Regions from separate parts of the Lysinibacillus sp. NPDC093216 genome, predicted to be linked through region 1. Evidence: riboswitches for the same ligand, from Rfam matches in the RefSeq annotation. Region 1 holds a riboswitch; the other holds the start of a gene.
The links. Region 1 has a riboswitch for S-adenosylmethionine ahead of ACQKOG_RS21220 (methionine ABC transporter ATP-binding protein). Riboswitches for the same ligand answer to the same signal wherever they lie in the genome.
Positions count from the first base shown of each region.

Region 2: it holds a riboswitch for S-adenosylmethionine, as region 1 does, so the genes downstream of both, ACQKOG_RS04165 (Na+/H+ antiporter NhaC family protein) here and ACQKOG_RS21220 (methionine ABC transporter ATP-binding protein) in region 1, are expected to answer to the same signal.

Region 1 covers NZ_JBNNVB010000025.1:24,822-40,046, reverse strand. Annotated here, with positions in the region: gene ACQKOG_RS21270 (C39 family peptidase) at 1-278, opposite strand, end outside; gene ACQKOG_RS21265 (thioredoxin family protein) at 337-681, opposite strand; gene ACQKOG_RS21260 (3-hydroxyacyl-CoA dehydrogenase/enoyl-CoA hydratase family protein) at 1,046-3,430, shown strand; gene ACQKOG_RS21255 (acetyl-CoA C-acetyltransferase) at 3,675-4,847, shown strand; gene ACQKOG_RS21250 (acyl-CoA dehydrogenase family protein) at 4,968-6,752, shown strand; gene ACQKOG_RS21245 (hypothetical protein) at 7,258-7,560, shown strand; gene ACQKOG_RS21240 (arsenate reductase family protein) at 7,704-8,060, shown strand; gene gcvH (glycine cleavage system protein GcvH) at 8,236-8,616, shown strand; gene ACQKOG_RS21230 (toprim domain-containing protein) at 8,998-9,339, shown strand; gene ACQKOG_RS21225 (thioredoxin family protein) at 9,356-9,658, shown strand; SAM riboswitch class I at 9,723-9,827, shown strand; gene ACQKOG_RS21220 (methionine ABC transporter ATP-binding protein) at 10,148-11,176, shown strand; gene ACQKOG_RS21215 (methionine ABC transporter permease) at 11,166-11,834, shown strand; gene ACQKOG_RS21210 (MetQ/NlpA family ABC transporter substrate-binding protein) at 11,922-12,770, shown strand; gene ACQKOG_RS21205 (response regulator) at 13,303-14,175, shown strand; gene ACQKOG_RS21200 (HEAT repeat domain-containing protein) at 14,172-15,218, shown strand; gene ACQKOG_RS21195 (glycosyltransferase family 2 protein) at 15,215-15,225, shown strand, end outside.
Region 2 covers NZ_JBNNVB010000002.1:339,539-354,763, reverse strand. Annotated here, with positions in the region: gene ACQKOG_RS04190 (ABC transporter ATP-binding protein) at 1-455, opposite strand, end outside; gene ACQKOG_RS04185 (VOC family protein) at 1,021-1,446, shown strand; gene crcB (fluoride efflux transporter CrcB) at 1,995-2,357, shown strand; gene crcB (fluoride efflux transporter CrcB) at 2,354-2,683, shown strand; gene ACQKOG_RS04170 (hypothetical protein) at 2,714-3,061, shown strand; SAM riboswitch class I at 3,300-3,407, shown strand; gene ACQKOG_RS04165 (Na+/H+ antiporter NhaC family protein) at 3,516-4,796, shown strand; gene ACQKOG_RS04160 (DUF3951 domain-containing protein) at 5,403-5,561, opposite strand; gene ACQKOG_RS04155 (DUF2812 domain-containing protein) at 5,918-6,463, opposite strand; gene ACQKOG_RS04150 (PadR family transcriptional regulator) at 6,463-6,780, opposite strand; gene ACQKOG_RS04145 (PA2928 family protein) at 6,919-8,025, opposite strand; gene ACQKOG_RS04140 (CbrC family protein) at 8,433-9,263, opposite strand; gene ACQKOG_RS04135 (antibiotic biosynthesis monooxygenase family protein) at 9,303-9,611, opposite strand; gene ACQKOG_RS04130 (ArsR/SmtB family transcription factor) at 9,703-10,389, shown strand; gene ACQKOG_RS04125 (DMT family transporter) at 10,426-11,316, opposite strand; gene ACQKOG_RS04120 (response regulator transcription factor) at 11,480-12,151, shown strand; gene ACQKOG_RS04115 (sensor histidine kinase) at 12,151-13,386, shown strand; gene ACQKOG_RS04110 (ferric reductase-like transmembrane domain-containing protein) at 13,443-13,994, opposite strand; gene ACQKOG_RS04105 (FAD:protein FMN transferase) at 13,995-14,894, opposite strand; gene ACQKOG_RS04100 (hypothetical protein) at 14,908-15,150, opposite strand; gene ACQKOG_RS04095 (copper amine oxidase N-terminal domain-containing protein) at 15,163-15,225, opposite strand, start outside.

The DNA of each region.
Region 1 (15,225 bases):
CGACCTGCATCGATTTCCTGCATAGCTTCCTTTAACGTACAATCACGAATATCCCATGTTGGACGGAGCCGACAAAGATTGCGAATTAGACGCCATTTAAATAACCCGATTTTTGTGCCACCGAGAAGTTTATAAAGCTCATTTACCGAAGGAGCTCGATCTTCCAAATAGTTTAAGACTACATGTACAGTTGTAGGACCACAAGCTGAATTACGGTATTTTGGTGAAATGGATGCATCATATTGAGACTTTCCGAGTAGCGACAATTGCTGGCGCATCATAATCTCCTTTTAAAAAAGAGCCGCATTTCAAAAAGAAATGCAGCTCATTTTTCCATTATTGTTGAGCAGATAAGAACTCTATAACTTGCTGAGGTGTTTTAGCATTTGCACTATGTAAGTGTGCTAATTTTTCACCGTTTTGGAAAATTAATAGGCTTGGAATACCCATTACATCATATTTGTCCGCGATTTCTGGAAGCTCATCACGGTTAAGTTCATACCAGTCAAATTGGTTGTATTCTTCGATGATTGGATCGATGAACATATTCATGCGTGTGCAATCTGGGCACCATCCAGCGTAAAATTTCACTAGAACTTTTTGATCACCTGAGATCAGTTCATTAAATTGTTCAGCAGTTGTAATTGTTTTCATTAGTATTTCACTCTCCTTGCTTTCCATTCTACACATTTTTCCCTCAACCTGAAAGTTTTCTGTTTGGAATTATCACTATCTACTTATTGTCTTATTTTCGCTCGTAAAAAACGAAAAAAGTTATATATTGCAAAAATAATTGGTGAAAAAAGATTGCTAAATCAGACAAAATAATCTAAACTAAAAACAGAAAAAGTAGTTTTATCTTTATTCAGCAGAAGATATTAACCTCTAATTCAAAATGGTTGCTGAATGAAGATAAGCCTTTGTAGTATGTCACAGATTACGCCTAAGATGATCTGGACAAAAATACACTAAGGCAAACTTGATATTTTTTTGGCCAAAAAATGAATGACTATTCATTCAATGGAAGAATAAGGGGGAATTGCTTGTGACTTACAACATTAAAAAAGCGGCTGTTCTAGGATCTGGGGTAATGGGCTCTGGAATTGCAGCACATTTAGCAAACATCGGTATTCCAACATTATTATTAGACATTGCACCGAAGGAACTAACAAAAGAGGAAGAAGCAAAAGGTCTTTCCTTAGAGCATCCTGCTGTAAGAAATCGTATTGTCAACGGAGCTCTTCAAAAGTTATTAAAGCAAAAGCCAGCACCACTTACTTCTAAGAAAAATTTATCACTACTAACGGTTGGTAACTTTGAGGACGATTTAGAGAAATTAAAAGATGTAGATTGGATTATAGAAGTTGTCGTTGAAAATTTAGCGATTAAACAAAACCTATATGAAAAAATTGATGCTGTACGTAAGCCTGGCACAATTATTAGTTCAAACACATCTGGCATAAGTATTAATGCAATGGCAGAAGGACGTTCAGAAGATTTTCAAAAGCATTTCCTTGGAACTCACTTTTTCAACCCACCACGCTATTTAAAATTACTTGAAGTCATTCCGGCAAACACAACAGCGCCAGAAGTTGTAAGCTTTATGAAAACATTTGGCGAAGATGTACTTGGAAAAGGCGTTGTACTTGCTAAAGATACACCGAACTTCATTGCCAACCGTATCGGAACGTACGGCTTACTAATTACTTTACAAGAAATGATGAAGGGTAGCTATTCGGTTGGTGAGGTGGATTCTGTAACAGGCCCACTAATCGGTCGTCCAAAATCTGCAACCTTCCGAACGTTGGATGTTGTTGGTTTAGATACATTTATTCATGTAGCGAAAAACGTTTATGATCAAACAACTGGTGAAGAGCAGCAAGTGTTTGCAGTACCAGAATTCCTACAGAAAATGGTTACAAACGGCTGGCTAGGAGCAAAATCAGGTCAAGGGTTCTTCTTAAAGCAAGGTAAAGAGATCCTTGAAATTGATCCAGACACACTAGAATATAGCCTAGCAAAAAAATTGAAAACACCTTCTATCGAGATGGCAAAACAAACTCGTGGATTAGCAAATAAAGTAAAAACACTAACATATGCAAAGGATCGTACAGGAGAGTTATTATGGGGTATCTTAGCTCCGACGCTAATTTACTCGGCACAGCTACACAGTGAAATTGCTGATGATATTGTTGCGATTGACAATGCTATGAAATGGGGCTTCGGCTGGCAGCAAGGGCCATTTGAAATATGGGATGCAATTGGCGTGAAAGAGTCCGTAGCTAAAATGGAGGCTGAAGGTCGTGAGGTGCCGGCATTTGTAAAAGATATGTTAGCAAGCGGCTTTGAAACTTTCTATTCGGAAATTGACGGCGATCTAGCTTATTATAATGGCTCTGACTACGTAAAAGTGCCAGTTAATGAAAAGGAAATTAACTTAAAACGTTATAAGAAAAAGCACGGTGTTATCAAATCAAATACAGGTGCTAGCTTAATAGATTTAGGTGACGGAATTGCCTTACTTGAATTCCATTCCCAATCAAATGCAATTGGCTTAGACATTATTCAAATGATTAACTTTGCAGTCGATGAAGTAGAAACTAACTATAAAGGCTTAGTCATCGGTAACCAAGGGAAAAACTTCTGTGTTGGTGCGAATCTAGGAATGATTTTAGTAGAAGCACAGGATGATAATATTTTTGAGCTAGATTTCGTTATTAAAGCATTCCAAGATGCAATGCAAAAGATTAAATACTCTCGCAAGCCTGTTGTAGCAGCACCTTTTGCTATGACACTTGGTGGAGGAGCAGAAGTTTGCTTACCAGCTGCACATATTCAAGCAACGATGGAAACGTATATGGGCTTAGTAGAAGTCGGCGTAGGATTAATTCCTGGCGGAGGCGGTAATAAGGCACTTTACCAAAAATTCATCAAAGGGTTACCAAATGGCGTTGAGGTAGACTATCAACATATTGCTAATAAAGTATTTGAAACAGTTGCAATGGCAAAAGTTTCGACGTCTGGCGAAGAAGCACGTGAAAATAACTTCTTAAACTTTGCTGATGGGATTTCTGTTAACCCAGATCACCAACTATACGATGCAAAGCAAGCTGCACTAGCACTTTATGAGGCAGGTTATCAAGCACCTGTACCTGCGAAAGTTCCTGTAGTCGGTGCATCAGGCTACGGTACGCTATTAATCGGTGCGCAAGGGTTGTTTGAATCAGGCTATATTAGTGAACACGATTTAAAAATCGCTAAAAAATTAGCGTATGTCATTGCTGGTGGTAAAGTTCCGTATGGCACATTAGTAGATGAACAATACCTATTAAACCTTGAGCGTGAGGCGTTCCTAAGCTTAGTTGCAGAACCTTTATCTCAACAAAGAATGCAGCACATGCTTTTAAAGGGCAAACCACTGCGTAACTGATTTTAACTTCTTTCAGCAGGAGTCTCCTAACTCTATAGGTGGTGAGATGAATGCGAATTCAAGTCACTTTTCAGCAGGTATCCAACATCCGCTGAAAGAAGTTAAAGCCTCCGGCGGATGTCACGGAATCGGAAAGGAGTTCTTTGTGCAAGCACAAAGCCGATTCCGTACGCAATTATGCCGAGGCATAATTGATAATACAAATTAACCATACTTGCACATGAAACAAAGGGGGATTAATACGATGCGTGAAGCCGTTATTGTAGCAGGAGCACGAACTCCGATTGGAAAAGCGAAGAAGGGTTCTTTAGCAACAGTTAGACCAGATGATTTTGGAGCGGTTGTTGTCAAAGAAACATTAAAAAGAGCGGGCTATGAAGGTCCGATTGACGATTTAATTTTAGGGTGTGCAATGCCTGAAGCTGAGCAAGGCATGAACGTAGCACGTAATATAGGAGCGCTTGCCGGGTTACCAAATACAACACCAGCGCAGACAATTAATAGATTCTGTTCATCAGGTTTACAAGCAATCGCTTTTGCAGCAGAGCGTATAATGCTAGGACATTCTAAGGCGATTCTTGCTGGTGGAGTCGAGTCGATGAGTATGGTGCCAATGGTAGGTAATACACCTCGCTTAAATCCAACTTTAGCAGAAACTGCTCCCCAATATTATATGGGGATGGGGCACACAGCAGAGGAAGTGGCACGTCAATACAATGTAAGTAGAGAAGATCAGGATGCATTTGCTGTGCGTTCACATGAGCTTGCGGAAAAAGCGATTAAAGAAGGTAAATTCAATGATGAAATCGTACCAATCGAAGTAGAGCAGCATTATGTAGATGACAACAACAAGCCACAGGTGAAAAAATTCACGTTTAGCATGGATGAAGGTGTACGTCCAGGTACATCTGTAGAAGGTTTAGCGAAGCTTCGTCCAGCCTTCCATGTTAAGGGCAGCGTTACAGCTGGTAATGCCTCTCAAACTTCAGACGGTGCAGCGGCAGTACTTGTGATGGATCGTGAGGAAGCAGAGAAGCAAGGGCTTACACCAATGGCGAAGTTTTTAGGCTTTGCAGTTGGTGGTGTACCTCCTGAGGTGATGGGTATTGGACCAATCGTGGCAGTACCTAAAGCACTTGAAATTGCAGGGTTAGCAATTGATGACATTGATTTATGGGAAATTAACGAAGCATTTGCGTCACAATCCCTACAAGTCGTACGCCATTTAGGCATCGACCAAAACAAAGTAAATGTCAATGGTGGAGCAATTGCCGTAGGTCACCCACTTGGTGCAACTGGAGCCATTTTAACATTAAAGCTTATTCATGAATTGAAGCGTCAAGGTAAGAAATATGGCGTTGTGACAATGTGTATTGGCGGCGGAATGGGTGCTGCAGGAGTGTTTGAAATTCTATGATTTTTGCTAGATCAGCTTGGAGTGCAGCGTTTCCGGTTGCCTCCGAACACAGTGCTTCAAGCTTTTCTATATATTGGGGATTAAAACTACTAACAATAGATAAATAGGGAGGAATTTAGAATGACAGAAAAAACAACGGATTTCATTAAAGGCGGCGGATTTATTATTGAAGATGTGGAATTAGATCGTGTATTTACACCAGAAGATTTCACAGATGAGCATAAAATGATTGCTAAAACAACTGAAGAGTATGTAGCAAATGAAGTGTTACCAGTCGTTGAAAACTTAGAACACCATGAATTTGAGCATTCGGTTCGTCTACTAAAAAGTGCAGGTGAACTCGGCTTATTAAGCGCAGATGTACCTGAAGAATATGAGGGTCTTGGACTAGACAAAGTTTCTTCTGCATTAATCGCAGAAAAAATGTCTGTTGCTGGTGGCTTCTCTATTACGCATGGTGCACACGTAGGTATTGGTTCTTTACCAATCGTACTTTTCGGAAATGAAGAGCAAAAGCAAAAGTATTTACCAAAGCTTGCATCAGGTGAATTAATTGCTGCTTACGCATTAACTGAGCCAGGTTCAGGTTCTGATGCATTAGGTGCAAAAACTACTGCAAAATTAAATGATGCAGGGACACATTATATTTTAAATGGTGAAAAGCAATGGATTACAAATGCAGGCTTTGCAGATGTATTTGTTGTCTATGCGAAAATCGATGGCGATAAATTCTCAGCATTTATCGTTGAACGTGCCTACAATGGCGTTTCGGTTGGCGCAGAAGAGAAAAAAATGGGGATCAAATCTTCATCGACTCGTACATTAATCCTTGAAGATGCAGAAGTACCTGTAGAAAACCTTTTAGGTGAAGTAGGTCGTGGACACGTTATTGCCTTTAATATTTTAAATATCGGGCGCTATAAATTAGGGGTTGGAACAATTGGTGGCTCGAAGCGTGCATTAGAGCTTGCCATTCAATATACAAACCAACGTCAGCAGTTCAAAACGAAGCTGTCTGATTTCAATCTAACAAAAGAAAAATTATCAACAATGGCTTCACAATTATATGCGTCTGAGTCATTAAACTATCGTACAGTAGGTTTATTTGAAGACCGTTTAAGTCAGCTAAGCCCAGAAGAGCAAAAGCAAGGGAAAGTAATCGCTGGTGCAATTGCTGAGTATGCTATTGAATGTTCTATTGCTAAAGTATTTGGTTCAGAGACTTTAGATTACATTGCAGATGAAGCGGTTCAATTACACGGTGGTTACGGCTTTATGGCTGAATACGAAGTAGAGCGTATTTATCGTGATTCTCGTATTAATCGTATTTTTGAAGGTACAAATGAAATTAACCGCATGATTGTACCAGGTACATTTATGAAGAAAGCATTAAAAGGTGAATTACCATTATTACAAGTTGCTCAAAACTTACAACAGGAGCTTCTAATGCTAATGCCTGAGGATGTAGGCACAGAGCCGCTAGCACAGGAAAAATATCTTGTGAAAAATGCGAAGAAAATTGCTGTATTAGCAGCAGGCATAGCAGCACAACGCTACGGTGCGAAGCTTGATCAAGAGCAAGAAGTATTGGTGAATATTGCAAATATCGCAAACCAATTATTCGCGATGGAATCAGCTGTATTGCGTACAGAAAAAGCGATTGCTCGTGACGGCGCTGAAAAAGCTCACCAAAAATTACTGTACACTCAAATCTTCTGCCAAGAAGCATTTGCAGAAATTGAAAAAGAAGCAAAAGATACGATTCTTGCTTCAGCAGACGGCGACGCTGCACGCATGACATTGTCTGCACTACGTAAGTTAACTCGCAACAATCCATACAACTTAATCGCGAAGAAACGCGAAGCTTCTGTTAAATTAATTGAAGCAGAAAAATTTGTAGTTTAATATAGCAGTCCCAACCTAGCTATCCGAGATGTGATAGCTAGGTTTTTTTGTTGGAAATAAAAGTATAGCTCTTCGGTGATTTCTGTTCCGGCTACGCGCATTCGATGGGGTCGCTTCGCTTTAACAAAATAACATCCAACTTTTAGTTTTATCAGAACACTTTTACGATTTATCGCCCGACTTTTGAATTTTATCTACCAACTTTCACGATTTATCACCCAACTTTTGAATTTTATCTACCAACTTTCACGATTTATCACCCAACTTTTGAATTTTATCGACTAACTTTCATGTTTTATCACCCAACTTCTAAATTTTATCGACATCCACCTGCCAAAGAGCAAAAAAGGATTCATACACAAAACTGTGTGCGCTTTATAATGTCGCCCTGTCTCCACTCCATATGTATCCTTTGAAATGTAGTTTGATAGCAAAAGGGTTTCATCTGTGCGAAAGCGAAACAGGCGAGACCTTGCACGGAGCGAAGGAAACGGACCACTCCAAAATGCCAATCGCTGATAAAATGCTGAGAATCGCTGATAACATCAAGAAAATCGCTGATAAAATGCCAAGAATCGCTGATAACAACAAGAAAATCGCTGATAGAATGCCGAGAATCGCTGATAACAACAAGAAAATCGCTGATAAAATGCCGATAATCGCTGATAACAACAAGAAAATCGCTGATAAAATGCTGAGAATCGCTGATAACATCAAGAAAATCGCTGATAAAATGCCAAGAATCGCTGATAACAACATAAGAATCGCTGATAAAAATTCCAAGAACCCCCGAAAGCATCATGAGTAGCTTCCAGCCGGAACGGAAATCAACCCCACGCTTTGGCTTGAAGAGTTTCATTTTGGCTCGTAACGGTTATGATGGTATACTACAGAAAATGAGGGATACACTGAAAATGTTGTTCCTAAAGATGAAAGTAGAGGAGCCTATAAATGACGATTCAATTTATTCAATATCCGAAATGTACTACTTGCAAAAAAGCTCAAAAATGGCTAAATGACAATGGGGTTTCATACGAAGAGGTACACATTGTCGAACAACCACCTACAAAGGATGAATTATCAAACTTATGGCAAGCTAGTGGACAACCTTTAAAGAAATTTTTTAATACTTCTGGTATGAAATATCGAGAGCTTGGCTTGAAGGATAAACTTGCTGAAATGACTGAAGAGGAGCAGCTTGAACTGCTTGCATCAGATGGTATGTTGATTAAGCGTCCGATTGTAACCGATGGAAAAAAAGTTACTTTAGGGTTTAAAGAATCAGATTTTGAGCAAGCTTGGAAATAACCGCTTTTCACTTGTTTCAGTAAATGTTGTATGTAGCGAAAGCGAAGCGTCAGGTCAGAACTCTTCACCTCTATAGGTATTGAGCTGAATGAGGCATAATTGATTCTTGTTTTTATGGTAGAAGTATGGCACACTGAAAATGAATATATTACATATTTATGGAGGGGTTTTTTTCATGAGCACACCTAAAGACTTACGTTACTCTGAAGAGCACGAATGGGTAAAAGTAGAAGATGGTAAAGTACGTATCGGTATTTCTCATTTCGCACAAGCTGAACTTGGAGATATCGTTTTCGTTGAACTTCCACAAGTTGGCGACGAAATCAAAACTGATGATCCATTCGGTAGCGTAGAATCTGTTAAAACAGTTTCTGAATTATACGCACCAATCTCAGGTACAGTAGTTGAAGTAAATGCAGATTTAGAAGATAGCCCAGAATTCGTTAATGAATCACCATATGAAAAAGCATGGATGATCGTTGTAGAGCCTGCTGATGCTTCAGAAATTGACAAGCTTATGACAGCTGAGCAATACGAAGAAATGATTGCAGAATAAGACAAGCCTTTAACTTCTTTCAGCGAGTGTTCAAACATCAGCTAAAAGAAGTTAAAGCCTCCGGCGGATGTCATGGAATCGGAAAGGAGTGTTTAGATGATGTTAGCCTAAGATCATCGCATCCATGCGATAACGGCTAACTAACCTGCGTCGTGCAGGCCTAAGCACAAAGCCGATTCCTGACGCGATTATGTCGAGGCATAATTGATCAGAAAAACGTCGGAAACTACCGACGTTTTTTTTTATCTTAACCATCCTGCCACTATAGTTGGTAAGGTAAATGCAAGTATATTCCCTTATTAATAGGTATCTAACTGTATCAACGACAAGGTTTGTTGATATAATGAATTATAAGGGATATGTCTAAATGGGGGTGGCGTGATGTTCGAGGGAAAATGCTTAATTGTCGAAGGCCGATCGGATAAACTTCAAATCGAACCTATTTTAAATGAAGACGTAAAAATACTTTGTACAAATGGTACAATTGGTGTGCATCAATTAGAAGAGCTACTCGACCCATATGAGGGTTGTGAGCTTTATACATTTTTTGATGCAGATACATCAGGTAATAAGCTACGGGCATTAATGGACAGACATTATCCAGAGGCTGAGCATTTACGTACGATGCCAACATATAAGGAAGTTGAGACAACTCCGAGGAAAGTGCTAGCGGCGATATTGCTTCGTGCACATTTCTCAATCCATAATGAATATATTTTGTAAGGTTGCGTGAAAAAAGATGGAAGAATGGTCAAAAGAGCAGTGGAACACGGCTATCCAGTCCGGTGAAAAGGCTGCCTTTTATTTATATACGCCAATGTGTGGAACGTGCGCAGTTGCATCGAAAATGATGGCGGTTATTAAGCAATTGCTGCCACAGCTACAGATTGGTAAGGCGAATATTAATTTTATAGAGCAAATAGCTTATGATAATAAAATCGAAAGTGTACCATGTTTACTCGTATGTGAAGGCGGAGAAGTGATAGAAAAGGTTTATGCCTTCCAATCCGTACCATATTTATACGAATTGTTAAAAAACTAATTGACTGAATATTAATCACATGGTAAAGTAACAAATATATTAAAAAAACAATAAATATATCGAACTCTTATAAAGAGCGGCGGAGGGAAGTGCCCTATGAAGCCCGGCAACCATCACAAACGTGAAAAGGTGCCAAATCACCCAAAGATTTATCTTTGACAGATGAGAGAACGGTTTAGCGTATATGTACGTGACCCCTTCTACTTGTCTTTAAGTGAAGGGGTTTTTTAATTTCTTTCAGCGGGTGTCCTGGAATCGAAAAGGAGTGCTTAGAGGATGTTAGCCTAAAACCATCGCATCCATGCGATAATGGCTAACTGACCTGCATCGGTGCTGCTGTTGCTGCGTTAGCACTACGCTTTCGCGCAAAAAACATCTGCAGGCCTAAGCACAAAGCCGATTCCGGACGTAATGTTTATCTGTGCGAAAGCGAAGCGACAGCAACAATTATGCCGAGGCATAATTGATATAAGAAAAGGAGAATTCGCTATGATCAATCTTCAAAATATTACGAAGAAATACAAAACTACGAATGGCGAATTAACAGCAGTTAAAGACGTCAACCTTTCTATTAATAAAGGTGAAATTTTCGGCATTATCGGCTATAGTGGCGCTGGTAAAAGTACAATGATTCGTTTGTTAAATGGTTTAGAAAAGCCTACATCTGGTACGGTGACGGTTAATAATCAAGAGTTTTCGTCCATAAAGGGGCAAAAGCTTAGGGATGCTAGACAAAAGGTTAGTATGATTTTCCAACATTTCAATTTACTTTGGTCTAGAACTGTTGCAGAAAACATCGCTTTCCCACTAGAAATCGCAGGTGTGCCAAAGGCCAAACGGGAAGCACGTGTGAATGAATTGATTACACTAGTTGGCTTGGAAGGGCGCGAAAAAGCATATCCATCACAACTATCGGGGGGACAAAAACAACGGGTAGGTATCGCTCGTGCACTTGCTAATAATCCAGAGGTATTGTTATGTGATGAGGCAACATCTGCACTCGATCCGGAGACAACAGATGCTATTCTTGATCTACTTGTCGATATTAACGAACGATTAGGTCTAACGATTGTGTTAATCACACATGAAATGCACGTTATCCGTAAGATTTGTCATCGTGTAGCGGTTATGGAAGCTGGTGAAATTGTAGAACGTGGTGAAGTATTACAAGTATTCCAAGCTCCACAAGCAGCCATTACGAAAAAATTCGTTTCTCAAATTACAGATACAAAGGAAACACAGGAAACTGTGGCACAAATTAAAGAAAATTACCCTAATGGACAACTTGTTAAGCTAATCTTTGTAGGAGAAAAAACAGAGCAGCCTGTCATTTCACATCTTGTGAAACAGTTTGATGTAGAAGTAAGTATTGTACATGGTAATATTTCGCAAACGAAAAATGGAGCGTACGGTACACTTATTGTGCAAATTGATGGCTCAGAGGCGAACGTTGCTGCTTCACTGAGTTACTTAAATACAGTCGAAGTACAAACGGAGGTGATTACAAATGCTAACTAGTCTTTTTCCGAATGTCGACTGGGAAAAAATGTGGGACGCTACGTATGAAACATTGTATATGACAACAATTTCTACGGTCATCACATTTATACTTGGATTAGTAATTGGAATCTTATTATTTTTATCAAGTCCCAACCAACTATGGGCCAACAAAATTGTAAACTTTTTAACAGGATCAATCGTTAACATTTTCCGCTCGATTCCATTTATCGTATTGATTATCTTATTAATTCCATTTACGAAATTTTTACTCGGCACAATTCGTGGCGCAGATGCGGCTTTACCAGCATTAATTATTGGAGCTGCACCATTCTATGCGCGAATGGTATTAATCGCCTTACGCGAAATTGATAAAGGTGTTATTGAAGCGGCTCGTTCAATGGGTGCCAAAACGTCAACGATTATTTGGAAAGTATTAATTCCCGAATCGTTACCAGCGCTTATTTCTGGTCTTACTGTAACTGCTGTAGCACTTGTTGGTTATACTGCGATGGCAGGTATTATCGGCGCAGGTGGTCTAGGAAACTTAGCATTCTTAGATGGTTTCCAACGTAATCGCACAGATGTAACTTTAATGGCAACTATTTTAATCTTAATAGTAGTATTTATTATTCAATGGATTGGCGACTTAATTACAACCAAAACAGATAAACGCTAAAAAGAGCATCATACTATGAACATCTAAAAGGTTATCTCGGTTTCATACCGCTAACATATTTTATATAGGAAAAGGGAGAGTAATAAAATGAAGAAGTTATTAACAGGATTATTTTTATCTGTATTAGTACTAGCTCTAGCCGCTTGTGGTGCTGGTAAAAAAGAAGAAAAAAGCTCATCATCTGATGCTGGTGATAGTAAAGAGAATGTAACATTAACAGTAGGTGCTTCTAATACACCACATGCTGTTATTTTAGAAAAAGCAAAACCGATTTTAGCTAAAGAAGGTATCGATCTTAAAATTGAAACATATCAAGATTATGTATTACCAAACCAAGATTTAGAATCTGGCGAAATTGATGCAAACTATTTCCAACACATCCCTTATTTAGAGAAGGAAATTAAAGAAAAGGGTTATGATTTTGTAAACGCTGGTGGTATTCATATTGAACCAATCGGTATTTACTCTAAAAAATATAAATCTCTTGAGGATCTTCCAGAAGGTGCAATAATTTTACTTTCTAGCTCAGTTGCAGATCACGGACGTATGCTTTCATTATTAGAAGCTAAGGGCTTAATTAAACTTAAGGATGGAGTAAATAAAACATCTGCTGAACTTAAGGATATTGTAGAAAATACTAAAAACTTCAAATTCGATGCAAATACAGCTCCTGAAATGCTTGTACAAATGTATGAAAATAATGAAGGTGATGCAGTTCTTATCAATTCTAACTACGCAATCGATAACGGCTTAAATCCATTGAAAGATGCAATTTCTCTTGAAGATAAAGAATCTCCATATGTAAACATTATCGCTGTACGTGCTGGTGATGAAACAAAACGAGAAATTAAAAAATTAATAGAAGTATTAAAATCTAAAGAAATCCAAGACTTCATTATTGAAGAGTGGAAAGGCTCAGTTGTACCAGTAAAATAAAATGTATCGAAAAAAGGGTATGTAAGTATGACAGCTTACACACCCTTTTTGCTTGTCTACAAAAGAATAAAACAAATGTAATGATCACGCAGAGTTGGTGCTTTCCACGGTTTTGGCTTCAATCTCCTCGTCACTACGTTCCTGCGGGGCTTTCAATGCAAGCCCATTCCACAGAAGTCGCCACTCTCTACAGAGGTTGTCAAAAAAACACTATGTAATTTTATATCAAAATAGTGTTTATCTACAGTTTGAAAGGGTATGTAAGTATTAAAGCTTGCATTCCCTTTTTTTTCTTGTTTAAAAAAGGATGTCTATTATCAGAAAAGTATAACATTTTTATCGAAAAGGGTCTTCTTTTGTGTTTTATAGCAAAAATATAATATATTTTAAAAGTGACTGATTTACCAAATATTTTATATAGAAATTGATTAGTGATCTTTATTACTATAGTTGTTGTGTTTATAAATCGAAAAAGTGCTAGAAAACATGAAAGAAAATCAAATATTTCTTACATCAACTGGAGTGAACACCAATGAATAAATTAATCATCGCAGAAGACATCATGCAGGAGCATGAGGTGAAGGGTTATTTTGAAACATTGCGTGAGAGCGTCATTCGCTCACGTTTCACAATGACTGCAGTCTTTTTTAAATTAGCTAATTCACCACAAGGAACAGATATAGAACGTAATCTAATTTCAGCTTTTCTAAAATCAAAAATACGAAAAACAGATTTACTTTTCCAATTAGCGGATGGCGTGCATTGGGGAGTTTTTTTTCTACAAAGTAGTGAAGTCGAGGTAAAGGCGTTTTTAAAACGGATTTTTGCAATTCTGAAGCAAGAAAGGGAATTTCAACAAATAGCGTTAAAAGCCTCCATTACTGAAATAAGAAATAATAGTGTAAACTTTGACACTTTGTTAGATAAAAATAAGCAAAAACTAGCAGATGACGAACAGCCGACTTGGTCAATAGAACAAGTTACAGATTATAGTGAACAACCAACTGAGCAAGTAAAAGTAAGCATTATTGAACAAAATGCAATCTTTAGAAAAGTGCTAGAAACAACGCTCAATGATTTAGATATTCCTCATTTTACGTTAGATGTGGCTACCTATGAAGATGGCTATAGTTTTTTACAGTCCGAAAGCTATAAAACAGGCCATATGCATTTAGTTGTCATGAACGATATTTTACCACGTAAAAATGGCTTAGAAATTTTGCACATTTTACGAGAAATGCCGAATGAGAAAAAGTTCATCATTTATATGATGTCAGAACGAAACTCAGAAGGGGCGACACTTAATGCTTATGAAGGTGGAGTCGATGAATTTATCGTAAAACCATTTAATTTACGTTTGTTAGAAGCAAAAATCAGGAGAACGTTTGCGAGGTTTTGGCTATGATCGAGCTATCGATTTCTTTTCTTTTAACGGCCATCGTTGTTTTATTAGTCATTTTATTTTTATTTACGATATATCTACTTTTGCAGCATCAGCGGGAGATTCGCTTTGCAGAAACGTATAATACTTATTTACAAAACTATTCACAGCACTGGTACAACTATTTAATCAATGAAGAAAATTTCTCTATAGTCCTTGTACCCCGCGGAAGAGCTCAAGTAGCAGCTATAGAAACAATATTTTCATCGTATTTAAAAAATATAACGAATGAAATAGTTGAACATAAAATCAAAGAGTTTTCTAATCTCTATTTAAAACAGTTTTATAAAAAGGATTTAGCAAGTAAACGTTGGAGCATTAGGATGAATGCTTTATATCGAATTGCTGATTTACAGATAGAGGAATTAGTTGATGCTTGTCAACAATTCGAGAAAGCCAAAATTTCGGAGGAAGAATATTTTCAACTGTTAAAAATTTACTCTCTGTTCCAACCAGAATTATTTATCGAAAAAATTAAAGAATCGAGCGTTAACTATTCTGAAAGCGAATATAGAAGATTATTTGTCTTGTTAGAGGATGATGTTTTTATTCGATTGTTTGAAGACTTTGATAGCTGGACGAAAAATATCCAATTTGCTGCAATTGATACTGCAGCTGTAAAAAGAAATATGCAATATATTGATAAGTTAAAACAGCTATTAACACACGAGGTTCCAGAAATAACAATAAGAGCATTAAAGGGTCTTTACGAAATTGGTGTAATTGATGAAATCGATCCTTATGTCCCATTTGTGACTTCAGATATGTGGGAAGTAAGATTAATGGTTGCCAAACTCTTTAAGCATGCGCCACTAGACTATACCTATGCTTATTTAGAACAGCTTCTTGAAGATGAAAATTGGTGGGTACGCTCACAGGCAGCAAAAACAATTGCAGAAAATAGAGAAGGAATTGCAAAATTACAGCAATTTATGGAGTCTTCAAACGACCAATATGCAATTGAAATAGCACAGGAAACAGTAGTCAGAAGGCAGGGGATCAAATGAAATTAAT
Region 2 (15,225 bases), on a different contig from region 1:
GCAAAAATAATAAAGCCCATGTAGATTGTGGAATCAACCAATGTCATAATCCCGAAACCAGCGGTCAACGACACTGCGTTTAAATCATTCGTCGCACGTGCCATTAAATCCCCGGTGCGATTTTTTTCATAAAACGTCGGTGTCATGCGTAAAAAATGCTGCATAAGGTTTCGACGTAAAATTTTCTCTAAGTTAATAGCCCCTTCAAATAATCTGAATTGCCACACAAAATTAAGGGCATAACCCCCAATAATGATACACACGAAAATCAAAATATACTTCGTTAAAATAGCTGGTGTCATTTCTCCAGCAGTCAATATATCAATAATTGACCCTAGTAAATACGGTGGAACAACTTCTAAGCCACTCGCAATCATTAATAGCACGACAGCTATAGAATATTGCTTCCAATATTTCTTAAAAAACCAGCCTAATTTACTTAAAACATCAAACATACGTTATAACCTTCTTTCTCTAGTGCTGTTAAAGCTGTGCTACCCACTATCCAGAAATACCTTGATGAAAATCATTTTTTGTACTTTGTTTCGCATACACATGCACTCCTTTTTCATTGTCACTACAACCCTTTTTTGCAACAAAAAAGACACATACCCAAAAAAAGAGCATGTGTCTCTTCATAAAAGGTCAGGAGTTACCCATGCCCTTTATTTGCAACGCAAAATAAAAAAGTTAGAAGACATGGACAATGTATGCAGTTGTGCTTTGATATGATACTGGTAAAATTAACATCGTCATGCCCTCCTCTACTTAAGATTGTTATAGTGTTCTTGAAGATTATCACACTTTAGAAATATTTGTCAACCAACTAACTGTTATTTTTTACGTTTTTCAGGAAATAATTAACGCTTTAAAGCAATGAATTACTACAATTACAATCTTGGAACAAAGTAAACTAGGCACCTTAAATTTAGAATTTCAAACCTATAACTTTTTGTATTGACTTTAACGCAACGTAAGCCTTTATGGTTAGTTTGTATGAACCTAAAGGAGGAAATAAACATGAATGAATTTTATCAAATGCCCTTATTCGTAAAGCTAAAAGTAAGCAATATTGAAAAATCAAAGGAATGGTATGCAAACGTACTCAATTTCAATTCGGTATTTGATTTCCCAGATGCGAACGGAACAACTTCCATGACACATTTGAGAGGAGCCAAGTATCAAGATTTAATGTTATTAAAGGATGAAGAAGTCAGCACTTCTAACTCTGTCATTATTAATGTTTTCTCTAATAATATTCATAGTATTTATCTGGCTGCACTAGAAAATAAAACGAAAATCATTCAACAGCCGACAGTTCAACCATGGAATGCAAAAGAATTAACGATAGAAGATCCAGATGGTTATGTTTTTACAATAACTGAAAGTGTCGATTCCAATAAAGACTTCGATACTGTCATTGACAATGTTAATAATCAATCATAGTAATAAATTATGACATGATTGCAACAGCAGAAACAAGTTCATCTGTTACACTACTTGTGTGAAGCAGATGCTATATGTATACACGTGCGATGGCAGAGTGGCTAAAAGAATCAAGTTCCTTTTACGATGAAGGAAATAAAATCGGTAAGAAGTGTCCTTGATTCCTACAAATAGACAATACGATTGGCTGTGTTAACTAATTAACCTTTACTACTACTCCAACATTTACTATTATGGTTTGCCGCAGTTAAACGAAATAATAGAAACTGTCTTTATTTTCAAGAAGAGCGAAAGTCAACAATCTTCTATTTTTCAATTAAAACATGTTATTGAAACATCGCTGGAAGACCCTGTCGAACAAAGCTAGTTCGATAGGGTCCAAATCAATTTATCGGAACAATTTCAAGGTTTATCGCCCTAATTTTTAAATTTATCGCCTAACTTTTTTAATTTATCACCCAACTTTAATTTAACGCCTAACTATTATCTAAAATGGGTATCTCATGATACACTTTTTAATATAGACATTTTAATAAGGAGTCTTTACTTTGAAATCATTTTTAGCTGTTGGAATCGGCGGATTTTTGGGTGCCATCTGTCGATATAGCCTTGGTCTAGTACTTTCAAATAACGGTGGTTTTCCATTTGCGACACTTTGTATGAACTTAATTGGCTGCTTTTGTTTAGCATGGCTATTTACAACGTTTACAAAGCGAACACCTGTTATTATAGGAATTGGTACTGGCTTTTTTGGTGCTTTTACAACCTTTTCAACATTTTCTTTAGAAACGCTATTACTTTTGCAGGATAGTAAATGGCTACAAGCCGTTCTTTATATTTTTGTAAGTGTTTTTGGCGGTTTAGCTTGTGCATGGCTAGGATTTAAACTAGCAAAGGGGCGCTTCGTATGATAATGATTGGTATCGGTGGATTTTTGGGTGCACTAACAAGATTTTATCTAGGAAGATTGATTGTCCATACATACCCATGGGCAACATTTTTTATTAATATAACGGGTTCTTTTGCACTTGGCTTTCTATTTGCATTACATCCAAATGATTGGATTTGGCAGTTTATAGGGCTTGGTTTTTTAGGAGCATATACGACCTTTTCAACATTTGGTTTTGAATGTTTGCAACTCTTAGAGCAGAAAAAATGGAGGCAAGCGATTATTTATATATGCACTACAGTTTTATTCGGTTTACTTTTCGCGGCACTTGGCTTTGTCCTTGTGTAGCAGCATTTTTGAAATACTAGAGGTGATTTTTTGACACAGCCGTCCATTGAACAATTACAAGCGCTCGAAGCTGAAATTGAACAAACATTATATACTTTAATCGACTTAGAACTAGAAGAAAACTTTCCAGAAATGAATACTCGCTTTGCACAATTACTTGCAAAGGTTCAGGCTACTCAGTTAATTGATTATAAACTTGACGTCCTCGTTGATTCTCAAGGATTGGCAACAGAAACCTGCACTCTACTACAAAGTTTAATAGAAGCAAAGGCTAGACCACAAAAAAGACAACGCCTCCTAACACATCGTATGATTTTAAAAATATGGCTACGTAAAAATCAACGCTTTATGACGGAATTTTTACCACAAATGTTTTAGGTGAGGCGCCCCTCCAATTCTAAGGGCGCCTCCTTTTTCCCCCTTTCAGTTGTTAAATCAAGTTGTGCTGCGTAAAAACAGCGACACCAAAAATTCACGCTTTCCTATCCTCTAAACCTCTTACTTGTTCAATTTCCTTAATTAATATAGCTTTTAAACCAAGCTTGATTAAAAATATGTTGCAAAAATCGACTTTTTATTATAATATTTATTATTGTGAAAAAAATAATATATTTGCTTCTTATCAAGAGAGATGGAGGGACTGGCCCGATGAAATCTCGGCAGCGGAACTTATGATTTAAGTTACTGTGCCAAATCCAGCAGGCAAAGGCTTGATAGATAAGAGGAGTGTTTTATAGATATAAGGCCTCTTCTTGTTGTTACAAGAAGAGGCCTTTTTATCGTAAAAAGAATGGACAAAAGACGTGTCCAATTTTATTTTTTGGAGGTAGACATGAAGAAAGAGAATCCATGGGCGCTGATCCCATTTGTTGTTTTTTTAATTTTATTTATTGGTTCAGGGGTTATTACAGGTGATTTTTACGCCTTCCCTGTCATTGTAGCCATTTCTATTTCAGGCGCTGTGGCTTTGGCAATGAATCGAAAAGAATCGTTTGCGCAAAAGGTTGATATTTTTTGCAAAGGCGCAGGAAACTTAAATGTCATGCTGATGGTCATTATTTTTCTCTTGGCTGGTGCCTTTTCAGCGGTAGCAAAAGGCATGGGGGCAGTGGACTCCACTGTAAACTTTGCTTTATCGGTCGTTCCGCCAAACTTACTTGTCGTAGGCTTGTTCATCATCGCCTGCTTTATCTCCCTATCAATGGGTACATCGGTGGGAACGATTGTTGCACTGGCTCCAATTGGAGTTGGGATAAGCGAGCATATCGACCTTTCCATGGCTTTAGTAATGGCAGCGATTGTTGGCGGTTCGATGTTTGGCGATAATTTATCTTTTATTTCAGATACAACAATTACTGCCGTTCGTTCACAAGGTGCACAAATGAAGGATAAATTTAAGGTGAATTTTTGGATTGTGTTGCCGGCAGCTATTGTAACGAGCCTTATTTTAGGAGTTATCACAATGGGTGAAACTGCACAAGTGGAGCATTTAAGCTATAGTTGGGTAAAAATTGTTCCCTATGTTTTGGTTATTATTTTAGCGTTAGCTGGAATGAATGTTTTCCTTGTTCTGGCATCTGGGATTGTTCTTGCCGGGGCTGTTGGCTTAGCGGATGGCAGCTATCACTTAATGAGCCTTTTTCAAAAGATCGGCGAAGGAATGTCAGGCATGTATGAAATGGCATTCCTTGCGATATTAATAGCTGGAATGGTGGAGGTTATTAAGTTTAACGGAGGGATTGACTTTCTACTTCACCTTGCAACAAAAAGGATTAAATCGAAAAAAGGTGCTGAATTTGGCATTGCCGGCCTAGTGGGTTTAACAAATTTATCTACGGCCAATAATACGATTGCTATTTTAATTGCTGGTCCACTTGCAAAAAATATTGCTGAACAGTATGAGATTGAGCCGAGAAAATCCGCAAGTATATTAGATATTTTCTCCTGTACGATCCAAGGTCTACTGCCATACGGAGCCCAATTCCTGGCAGCCGCAAGCGTAGCCGGAATATCGCCAGTGAGCATGCTGCAATACTCTTTCTATCCAGTCCTTATAGGAATTTGCGGAACCATTGCTATCCTCATCGGATACCCGAAAGAAAAGAAAGCCTGAGCTTCATCACTTAAAAAAAAATATTGTTTTACCATTAAAATAATCCAATTGTTTTGAAAGAAATAATCAAAACGATTGGATTTTTTATTTGAGGCTATTCATTTTTTGTGATAGAGATAATACTTAAAAGTTACAATTACACTTTCTCATTAGTTATTTCGTAGCGTCTATATTTGAACATAAATCCAATTCCAAGAATAGGTCCAATCGCTAATATTGTAAAGATCCACTCCCATCCAATGATCCTCAGTATAATAGGGATTAGATTTATTGAAAATATAGTAAGTAAGAAACCAATACACATTTGAAAAGTAAGGGCTGTACCTACATAATCAACCTCGGCTATGTCTGAAACTAACCTTCCTAAAAACAAAATCATTCTTTGATCTATACGAAAAGGTTGGATTGTCATTTACACAAAATTATTGACTGTCCCTTGATTAAATAATACCAAATACAGGATAAAATTCCTTCGTAAATCTTATCATTGATAAAATAAAAATAATCTACTATTATTTCTTATTGAAATAATAGTAGATTCTCATATTTTATACTATTAGTTACATGAAGCCTGCAGCTTACTGTTTGATGTTTGTAACCACTCACTTAATTGTCATGTTTACCTCTACCATTCATGGCATCATCATATGGTGTATAGGTCATAGTAGGTACTTTCTTTTTCACAAAAACGCGATATATTGCCCGAACCAAAATGCTTGAAAAAATCAGACTTACAATAAGCGCAACACTATTCCCAATATTCATTCCATCCTATCCTTTCTCACTGAGTAGTTAGTTATAGTTTTCCTACTTTGCAAGTGTACTACTAATTAATGTAGGCAACTGTACTATTATATTGTCATCAAACATTGGACATGCCAAGATTGTAATATAATGATCTAAAACACCCCAATTATTTTCGAAATAATTAGATATCTATATTCTACATACTAATACTTCGGCACGAAGTCAAATTTTTCCTGTGGTTCAGTTTATCTTTTCTTCATAACACTACGCTTGGACCAAGCGGCTCATCGAAATCGCCTAGTTGAAACAGAAACCCACCCCCTCATTTTACCGAACATGAAAAAAACAGCTGATAAACTTCAGCTGTTCGTTCTTTATATATGCTTTGATTTTAATCGTAGGTTCTTCCACATATGATAGTATACTCCACCAGAAGTCATCACTGCTGGAACAGTAAAAATAAAGGAATATTCAAATCCTTGCTCTGCAACGTGTTGAATTGTCCCAGTGGTAAACATCATAAATATCCACAAAACCATCGTTATAGCAAGAGAAATAGATGCAGCTAGGTTTACAGGCTTTGCAAGACGCGCTAGTTTATCAATAGAAGACTCAGCGTCACTATATATGGGTGTAGTTTCTGGTGCTGCCTTAAAAATATGCATATCTGCACTAGAACAAACATGTGTCCAGCCACCGTAAGCAAATAGCTCAAAATACTCCTCTTCTTCATCCTTCGGTAATTTACGATAATCAATACTAAAAATGACGTCTTCTGGTTCACCTTTCTCTAGCCCATAGCCAGCACATCGAAATCTTTTTAAATGCCACCCATTTGCCGCTTTTTCACTTAATTCTTTCATATCGCGCTCCTCAAAAAAAGCTAAACCATATGATGCCATATATCTCTTATTTCGCACTATTTTTGCCCCCTTTGTAGTCCCTGCTCTGCCAACTGAATCATGACCTTTCTTCTTTCAATATCTTCGAGCAATATTTCTCGACCTTTATCCGTTAAGACATAGACCTTTCTCCGAGAATCCGAATCATCATGTAGCTGAATAAGTTGTTCAGATAATAGTTTTTTAATAATTGTATAAAGGGATGCTGGACCAACTACGAAAGTCCCCTTTGTTGTCTCCTCTATTAAACTCATGACAGCATAACCATGGCGAGGCTCCGTTAAGGCAGCCATAATATAAAAAACAGAATCTGTTAACTGCTCTAATGATTTCATTGTCTACACCTCCAATATATCACAAAATGATATACCATTAAATAATATATCATTTTGTGATATATAGAGCAACTCTATAAAAAACCCCCTCACAAGTCGTTACTTGGAGGGGATAAATAATTCTACGCTCTTTAATTTTCACTGAACTGGGCGATTCCAACGTAGCTGATATCTGAACATTTCTTTTTTCGTGTTCTTATCTAACAACAAAAACTCATCTCCTGCTTGAATCGCAAAGTAGTTCTCTAATGTACGAACACCCGGATTTTTTTGCTCAGCGTTAACAACACCTATATTTTCTTCCCAAATAATGCGATGGTTTTTCATGTCATATAATAATACGATACTGTCTGCACTTTCTCGCTTCGTTTGTCGATAAGATACAATAGCTGTTTGTTGTTGCAAATCAACATCTAATACGGCAGGATCTAAATTCTTGTATACTTGTATGGCAGGTTCAGCTAATACATTGCTGCTAAATTCTCGAACCTCTTCATAATCCTCCAACGGTTGATTGTGCGAAGCAAAATAACCTGGAATATCGGATTCTATGAAAAATTTTGTAGAAAGATATTTTTCAGCTTTGTTATCTTCAGCTAATTTCTTGCCATCGAAGCGATAAAAGTTCCCATCGACACCCTCTAAATAAAGATTATTCTCTAATAAAACTATATTGTGAGAACCTATATCTAAAACATCTATTAACTGTTTATGCTTTTCCGTAAATTCTTTTTCAGAGAGCTTTTCTTTCCCCGTTTTCATATCTAATAATGAAAGTTTCCCGTATTCACCGTCACGATGATGAACAAGAAGTCCCCCCATAAAATTGCCTATTAAAGTCTCTTTACTTGAAGAAGATTTCGTCCACTGTTTTTCACCTGTTTGCAAATTAATCGCAATAATTTGATGATGTGAAATAATTTGCGTAATGCCATTACCTGTACCGTTATTTTCAGATCCTTTAACCATTTGGACAGCAATTTTCTGTGCATTATCTGTATATATGGGTGATTCTGAATTGATAGGGAAGCTTCGACCAGCTAAACCAAAGGCAATCATCAAAAGATTCCCTAAAAAAGCGTACAGGATAAAAGTTATGACAAGAGCAAAATTAAATCGGCGTTTGAACAAAGCATACAATACTAATAAAAGCCCAACGCCAATGACAATGCCTAAAAAGATATCGTGGATAAACCAACCATTAAAACGCCATGAATCTATATAACGTTGAAAAAAATTGTCCAATTCTCCTCCCCCTCATCAGATCAATTTCGCCTCGGCGTAATTGCGTTAGGATTTTGAATTGTGCCCAGGCCTGCACGAGGGCCGACACGATGTCGGTCATTTCGGTAATACCACAGGACGTGGTGTTTTTACCGATGCAGGTCAGTTAGCCGTTTTAGCTGGATGCGAAGGTTTTAGGCTAACTTCCTTTATTCATTCCTTTAAAAAATCCGTAACATCCACCGGAGGCTTTAGGCCAATACGATGTTGGTCACTCAGTCGTTGCCACAGGACGTGGCGTTCTTAGACTGAGTTCCTCTATTTCAGTAGATGTTTGGACACCTTGAAAAGAAACCACATCCTCATTCATCTCACCACTTTAAGAGGTAGGAGTCTTCTACTGAATGAAGATATACTGTTTTTCACGTTTAACTAAAATCAGAATAAAGGACATAGCGACCACATTCTAAGCATCGAAATAAATACCCTTGATGATGCCCATTATTCATAAGTGATTCTGATAACTCTTCAATAGAAAAACCAGTATAATTTTCAAATTGTTCTGTAATGCCCAACTCCACTAACTCACTCCAGCCAACATAGCCAATAAATGCACAATAATCTGAGCAATGAGCCATCCAATTATTACCTTGCCAACTAATAAAACCAGGTGTTCTACACATTACTTCCTCAGTAAAACTGGAATTTATAACATTCTCATCATTTAGTAAGTCCTGCTGGAAAGAACCGTCGTATTTTTTAGCAGCTGCACCACTATGTATACATGTAGGACAGAGATAATCAACCTCTTCAACAGCATAAATACTTCCAGTATAATAAACATCTACTTCCTGTTCGCAGCAATCACAAGTTACATCTTCTTCCGCTTCAAAGATTTTAGATTTTAATGGGTCTGGCAAATACTTAAATTTAGGTATTATTGTTTTAATTATTTTATCCTCTCTAATTTTACAAGGATACAAAGGTTTCACACAATTCGGATTATCTATGTAATATTTTATTGATCCAAATTTTTTCTGATCTTTCTTGTTCCCTACATCCATAACTAAAGTGAAAATCTTATAGGCATCCGAATACATCCTAAGCATACAGTAGATGTCTGCGAGTATCCTAAAATTACCTTCAGTTTGCTCTTGAAGTTTCACTTTTTCCTTAAACTCATGCATTTGATTAATACTGGCTGGATCAGAAGGATTAAAATTTCTTCTTTGTTCATGCCATTCTTCTAAAATAGTCATATATTAAATTCTCCTAAATTTGGTTTTGACGTTTCCCGATTACATTGTAAAAGAATAATCTTTTATGACTGTACAAATTTCCACGTTATATTCCATGTACCATTTTTCTTTTCCGAATTGCTGTGCAACTAGATGTTTTGAATTTTCTTTCCATGCTTGGATGGCCTCTAGTGACTCCCAATAGGATACAGTAATTCCTTTCCCTTCAGCATCTCTAGCACTTTCTACACGAAGAAATCCAGGTTGCTTTTGTGCTAGTTCGTCCATCACTTCTGCCATCTTGGCATAGCCTTCCCCATCCTCATCTGTTCTTTGTGATGTAAAAATTACAGCATAATATGTTTCCATAGCTATTTACTCCCACCTTTTTATGTATTATTGTAAACGATAAATACTTTTATGAAAATCGAAATATGGAATGCAGAAAGGATTGTGACAAATGAGTATTAATCCAAATATGGCTGAAATTGCTTCTCTCCTTGGAGAAACTTCAAGAGCTACGATGCTAGCTAGTATGATGGATGGTCGTTTTCATACAGCAAGTGAATTAGCTTATATGGCTGCCATTAAACCCCAGACAGCTAGCTTTCATCTTGCAAAGTTAGTAGACGGTAAACTTGTGAAAGTAGAGAAACAAGGCCGTCATCGATATTTTCAATTAGCAGACGAAGAAATTGCTCATTTACTAGAATCCTTCCTAGCGATTTCTCCACCACCTGAAGTACGCTCATTAAAACAATCAAGCCAAATGAAATTACTACAAGGTGCAAGAACTTGCTATGACCATTTAGCTGGTAAACTAGGTGTTCAATTAACAGACTCTTTGGTTAACGCAGGCTATCTAAAACTAGAAGAAAAGCAGTTTCTCATAACAGCTGAAGGTGCACAATTTTTTATAGATTTCGGTCTTGATTTAGATGATTTAAAAAGAAAGCGTCGATCATTTTCCCATGCATGTTTGGATTGGAGTGAACGACGTTATCATCTAGCTGGTGCTCTTGGTCAAGGAATGCTTACACATTTTTTAAGTTTGGGTTGGGTGACTCGTGTCCCGTCTATTCGTGCCATTAAAGTGACTGAAAAAGGAAGGGCTGGCTTTAAAGACGTTTTTCAGTTAGATGTATAAACTAGCACAGGGCTCTGCCTACTTTCCGCGGACAGTCTATATTCGACTCCCCGCGGATATTTTTTTTGCGTTAGCCGTAAAGTTACGGTTCACCAAATAAATACCGACAATTATAAACAGCCCTCCTACGACTAGCGATGGTTTTAATGGTTCATTTAATAGTATCCAGCCTGTTATCACGCCGAAAAAAGGAGCTAAAAACAAAAAGGCACTCGTTTTTCCAGGATCACTATTTTGTAAAAGATAATACCAGCCGGCAAATTGAACAATTGACGAGAAAATGCTAAGCCATAATAAAATGGATACTGAATGAACATTCACAGTAAAAAATGGTTGTTCTAACACGAAACTTGCCATTAAAAGTAGTAAACCACCAAAAAGCATTTGATAGGCTGAAAGCACCCATGTATCAAATGATACTCCCCACTTTTTAGCTAGTAATGTCGCAATTGCCCAAAAAACAGCTGAAAGAAAACCAAAAAGAATGCCGATTTCACCTTCAATCTGTATACCCATTGTAATCGTAACACCAATTAACCCCAAGAAAACACCACACCATTGATACAATCGGTAACGTGCTTTCGTAAATATTGTAGCGAATATAACTACAAGCAAAGGATTCGTAAACGTTAGAATAGAAGATTCACTTGCTGTAATTGTCCGTAAGCTTAAAAAAATACAGCCCATTACACCCGCAGTTTGAAATGCTCCAATCGTTAAAATTTTCATCCAGCCTTCTTTTGAAGTAGGATGAGGTCTTTTTAACGCTAATACGACGACAGCCATCAAAATCCCTGCCAGTAGAAAGCGGAGTGCAGCCAATAACAGTGGAGATGCATAAGGCAATCCCAATTTAACAATGGCAAACGAAGATCCCATTAAAAAGGTCGTTAAAACTAACAATGCTGTAAATTTATAAATATTCATTATTTGTCCCCCTATTTCTATGTTTAAGAACATTATAGACAGGAAAAACTTCAACTCTTATCGAAGTATGGAATACAATAATGGAGGAAGGAACTTTTTTCAGTTTCATTTCATTTTTATATGCGTATACTTAGTTGAATATAGTATATAGGAGGAAGCTGCTTTGAAAATATTACTAGCAGAAGACGATGCACGGTTAAGAAGAAATATCGTTCATATTTTAAAGAAAGAATTTCATAATGTGACTGAAGCGGAGAATGGACAGGAAGCGCTAGACCATACGCTTACAGAACAATACGATCTTGTTATTTTAGATTGGATGATGCCGCACCTTAGTGGAATTCAAGTGTGCCAGCAGCTACGAAACACTGGATTCAATGGTAGTATTTTAATGCTAACAGCGAAGGACGACACAGAGGACATCATTAAAGGTCTTGATAGTGGCGCAGATGATTACATAGTAAAACCATTTAAAATAGAGGAACTGTTAGCAAGAGTTCGCGCATTACTACGAAGAAAAGATAAAGTGATAGAACAGGTCATCCAGATCGATCAATTACAGCTGAATGTAGATTCTCGTGTGTTTTTGTACAATAATGAAGTAGTTGATCTAACTAAAAATGAATTTTTACTTTTGGAGTATTTATTTATCAATAAAGGTCGTGTACTAACTAGAGAACAAATTTGTATTTATATTTGGGGCTACGATTACGATGTTTCGAATAATTCCTTAGATGCTTTAGTCAAGCTTGTTCGAAAAAAAATTGATGATGGTCAATCCAAATCACGTATTCAAAACGTTAGAGGGATTGGCTATAAACTGAGGGAAGACTAATGTTTCATAAAACGAAAAAAAAATTATCCTTTTTGTATGCAACGCTTTACTTATTGTTATTTTCACTATTCGTTATTGTTATATACTTTTCCCTCGTAAAATTAATGGAAAATCAACAAATAAACGAATTAGAAGACTTTTATGGTAAGCAAGAGCATGATTTCTTTGAACATGTTCATGCAGACACTAAAACTTTAAATTTTGACCCAAATCGCAGTTTTTTTTACTATATTTACACAAAAGATCATAAGTTTGTCCATGGTGATGAATCTTACAAGGGTCTGAAGAATCAGATTGAAAAAGCGTTTGGGAATGAAAATCCTGATGAGGAGCTCATACAACATTATGAATGGCAAGAAGAGCATTTTCTAATTTTGAAAAAGCCAATTTACAACGATGATACTGTAGCAGGCTATATTTTCGTTGGTAAATCTGTGACGTCACAGCATCACTTTTTCCAGATGACAAAGTATTTACTAATAGTATTAACTTGTATTTCTACGATCTTAATCGGTCTATTGGCCTATTATTTAGCTGGTAAAGCGATGGTCCCTATTCAATGGTCGTTCGATAAACAAAAAAAGTTCGTATCCGATGCTTCCCATGAATTACGAACACCATTAAGTATTTTTTATAGTTCACTTGAAATTTTAGAATTGGAAGAAGAAAAGCAATTAAGCCCTTTTGGGAAGGAATTAATTGTGGACTTAAAAGATGAGGCTGAAATAATGAAAGAGCTCATAGATAAACTGCTGTTCTTAGCAAGACACGATCAGCAGCAGGTTTCCATTCAAAAAGAAAGCATACCATTATCAACATTACTCCTAAAAGTGAGCACGAAATTTCAAAGGATTATGCCTCCTGACATACAGTTTTCTACTGAAATCCAAGAAAACATCGAGCTGCTTGGTGATGCTTCAAAGATACAAGAGCTGCTCTATATTCTTTTAGACAATGCGATAAGATATACAAATAGTGGAGCAATAACACTGACGCTTTTAAAAAATAGAGATTCTGTAAAAATTACTGTTGCTGATAGCGGCGTTGGTATGACTGAACAGGAATTACCTTTAGTGTTTGAGCGATTTTACCGAAGTGATGCTGCTCGTCAACGAAATGGTACTGGTTTAGGTCTTGCCATAGCAAAAGCAATAGTGGAGCAGCATGAGGGGGAAATTTATGCGACAAGTAAAGTCGATAAAGGCACTACATTTCATATTGAATTCCCAATATAAACATTATTCAACATAAAGGAAGCGGGGCTTTTTAAAACAGCCCCGCTTCCTCTTAATTATTGTTGTGACGTTGAAATATTTACTTTTTTCATGAACTGGCTTATTGTTCTTGCAACCAGCACTAACATGGTAATTCCCCCAGAAACTACATAAAACATAATAATCAACGTATTTTCTGTATCCGTTCCTATTAACACTCCATGAGCAAGTGATAATGCCCATGCTGGTAACACAAGAAAGTGTAGCTTTTTCCATAACGAGCGATTCATTGTTCGAATCCATAAATCCGATGTCATGACTACCATTAAAAATAAATAAAATGCTATTGTTCCAAGTGCCGATGGTAGAGACTGATATTTAGCGGAGAACGGAATTAAAATCCCCATTATACTATAAGGCTGATAATGATCGATTAAAAGCACTAACATATGCGCAATTACGGTAATTAATCCTAGCCATCCAGCATTTTGATGTATATGATAAATTAAGTTTTTATGGGATTTGACAAATGCTGCTTTTCTCAACAAACCAAATATAATGGAAATTGTAAAATAAAAATACGCTAAAAACCCTAATAATCGAATCCATTCCCACGTACTGATGATCATTTATTTCACCCCCGTCATTCTCCAGTTTGCTACTTGCCCTTCTTTAACAATGAAGCGGGCACTTTGTTGACAATTATTTTCGAACCATTGCTGCAATTCACCTTCATCCATAAGAAAGCATAGTTTGGCACCAACCTCTGCATCACATAATGAGGACGTTACGACTGAAGCTTGTAAGACTTCTGTATTAGCTATTTCACCTGTTTGTCCGTTTAATAAATGATGTTTCTTCATGGATCCTTGCATCCAGCTTCGATACACTCGATTGGATGTAGCGATAGCACCTGTTTTCATTTTGATGGAGCTAATTTCCTTGTCGATATCCCAGGCATCTGCAACACCAATTGTCCAAGTTTTTTCCCCAGAAGACCACATTTTCATATCCCCTCCCCCATCTATTAGTCCGAAATCGGGAGATATCTCTTGCTCAAGCCACTTCGCCAATATTTCAATGGCATACCCTTTGGCAAATCCACCTAAATCAATTTCCTGCTGAGCTACCTTCATGACTTGCTCATCGCCTAGAAATTGAAATGGTTGATTAGCAATAAGAGGTTTGTTCTGAAATACCTTGCTTTTAGCTGAATCAAATGGGAAAGATTGATTGTAGCCATGCTGTTCTAATTGGCGTTTAAGATACGGTGAAAATAAACCGTTAGAAAGTTGATAATATTGATTTGCTTGCATTAAACAATCATACAGTAACGAATTAATGCGTAGCGTTTCTCCAATTTTCAAATCATTTAGTTGTGATAATTCATTATTCGCTTGAAATCTTGACCATTCTTTTGCTACGTATTGAAGCCATTTCTCCGCTTTATCTTTCCATACGAAATAAACACCTTTTGGCATAGCTATATAAAATTCAGTATTCATTATTTGCAAAGTTAGTGTATCCACACGACCAACTCCATTAAGTTCTTTTCGTTTTGCGCTCGCTTTTAACAGCAGGCTGACTTGTCATTTCAAAGTTTGTCCAATCCAGCTGAGCTAGTTCTTTTTCTTTTTCCGTCATATTTTTCTGATCTACTTCCTGAATATTTTTTGTACGTGTAGTTTCGGCTTCTGTTGGATTGTTAATTTGGGTTAGTATCGCTGCAGATAAAAGTATCCCTGACGCCCCTAATACCCATTTTGCCTTTTTCGGATCTTTCATAGTGCTTCCCCCCTAATTCGTAATTGGTTGGCAGACAAATGTTTGATTATTTTCTTGCCACTCTGCTATATAGCC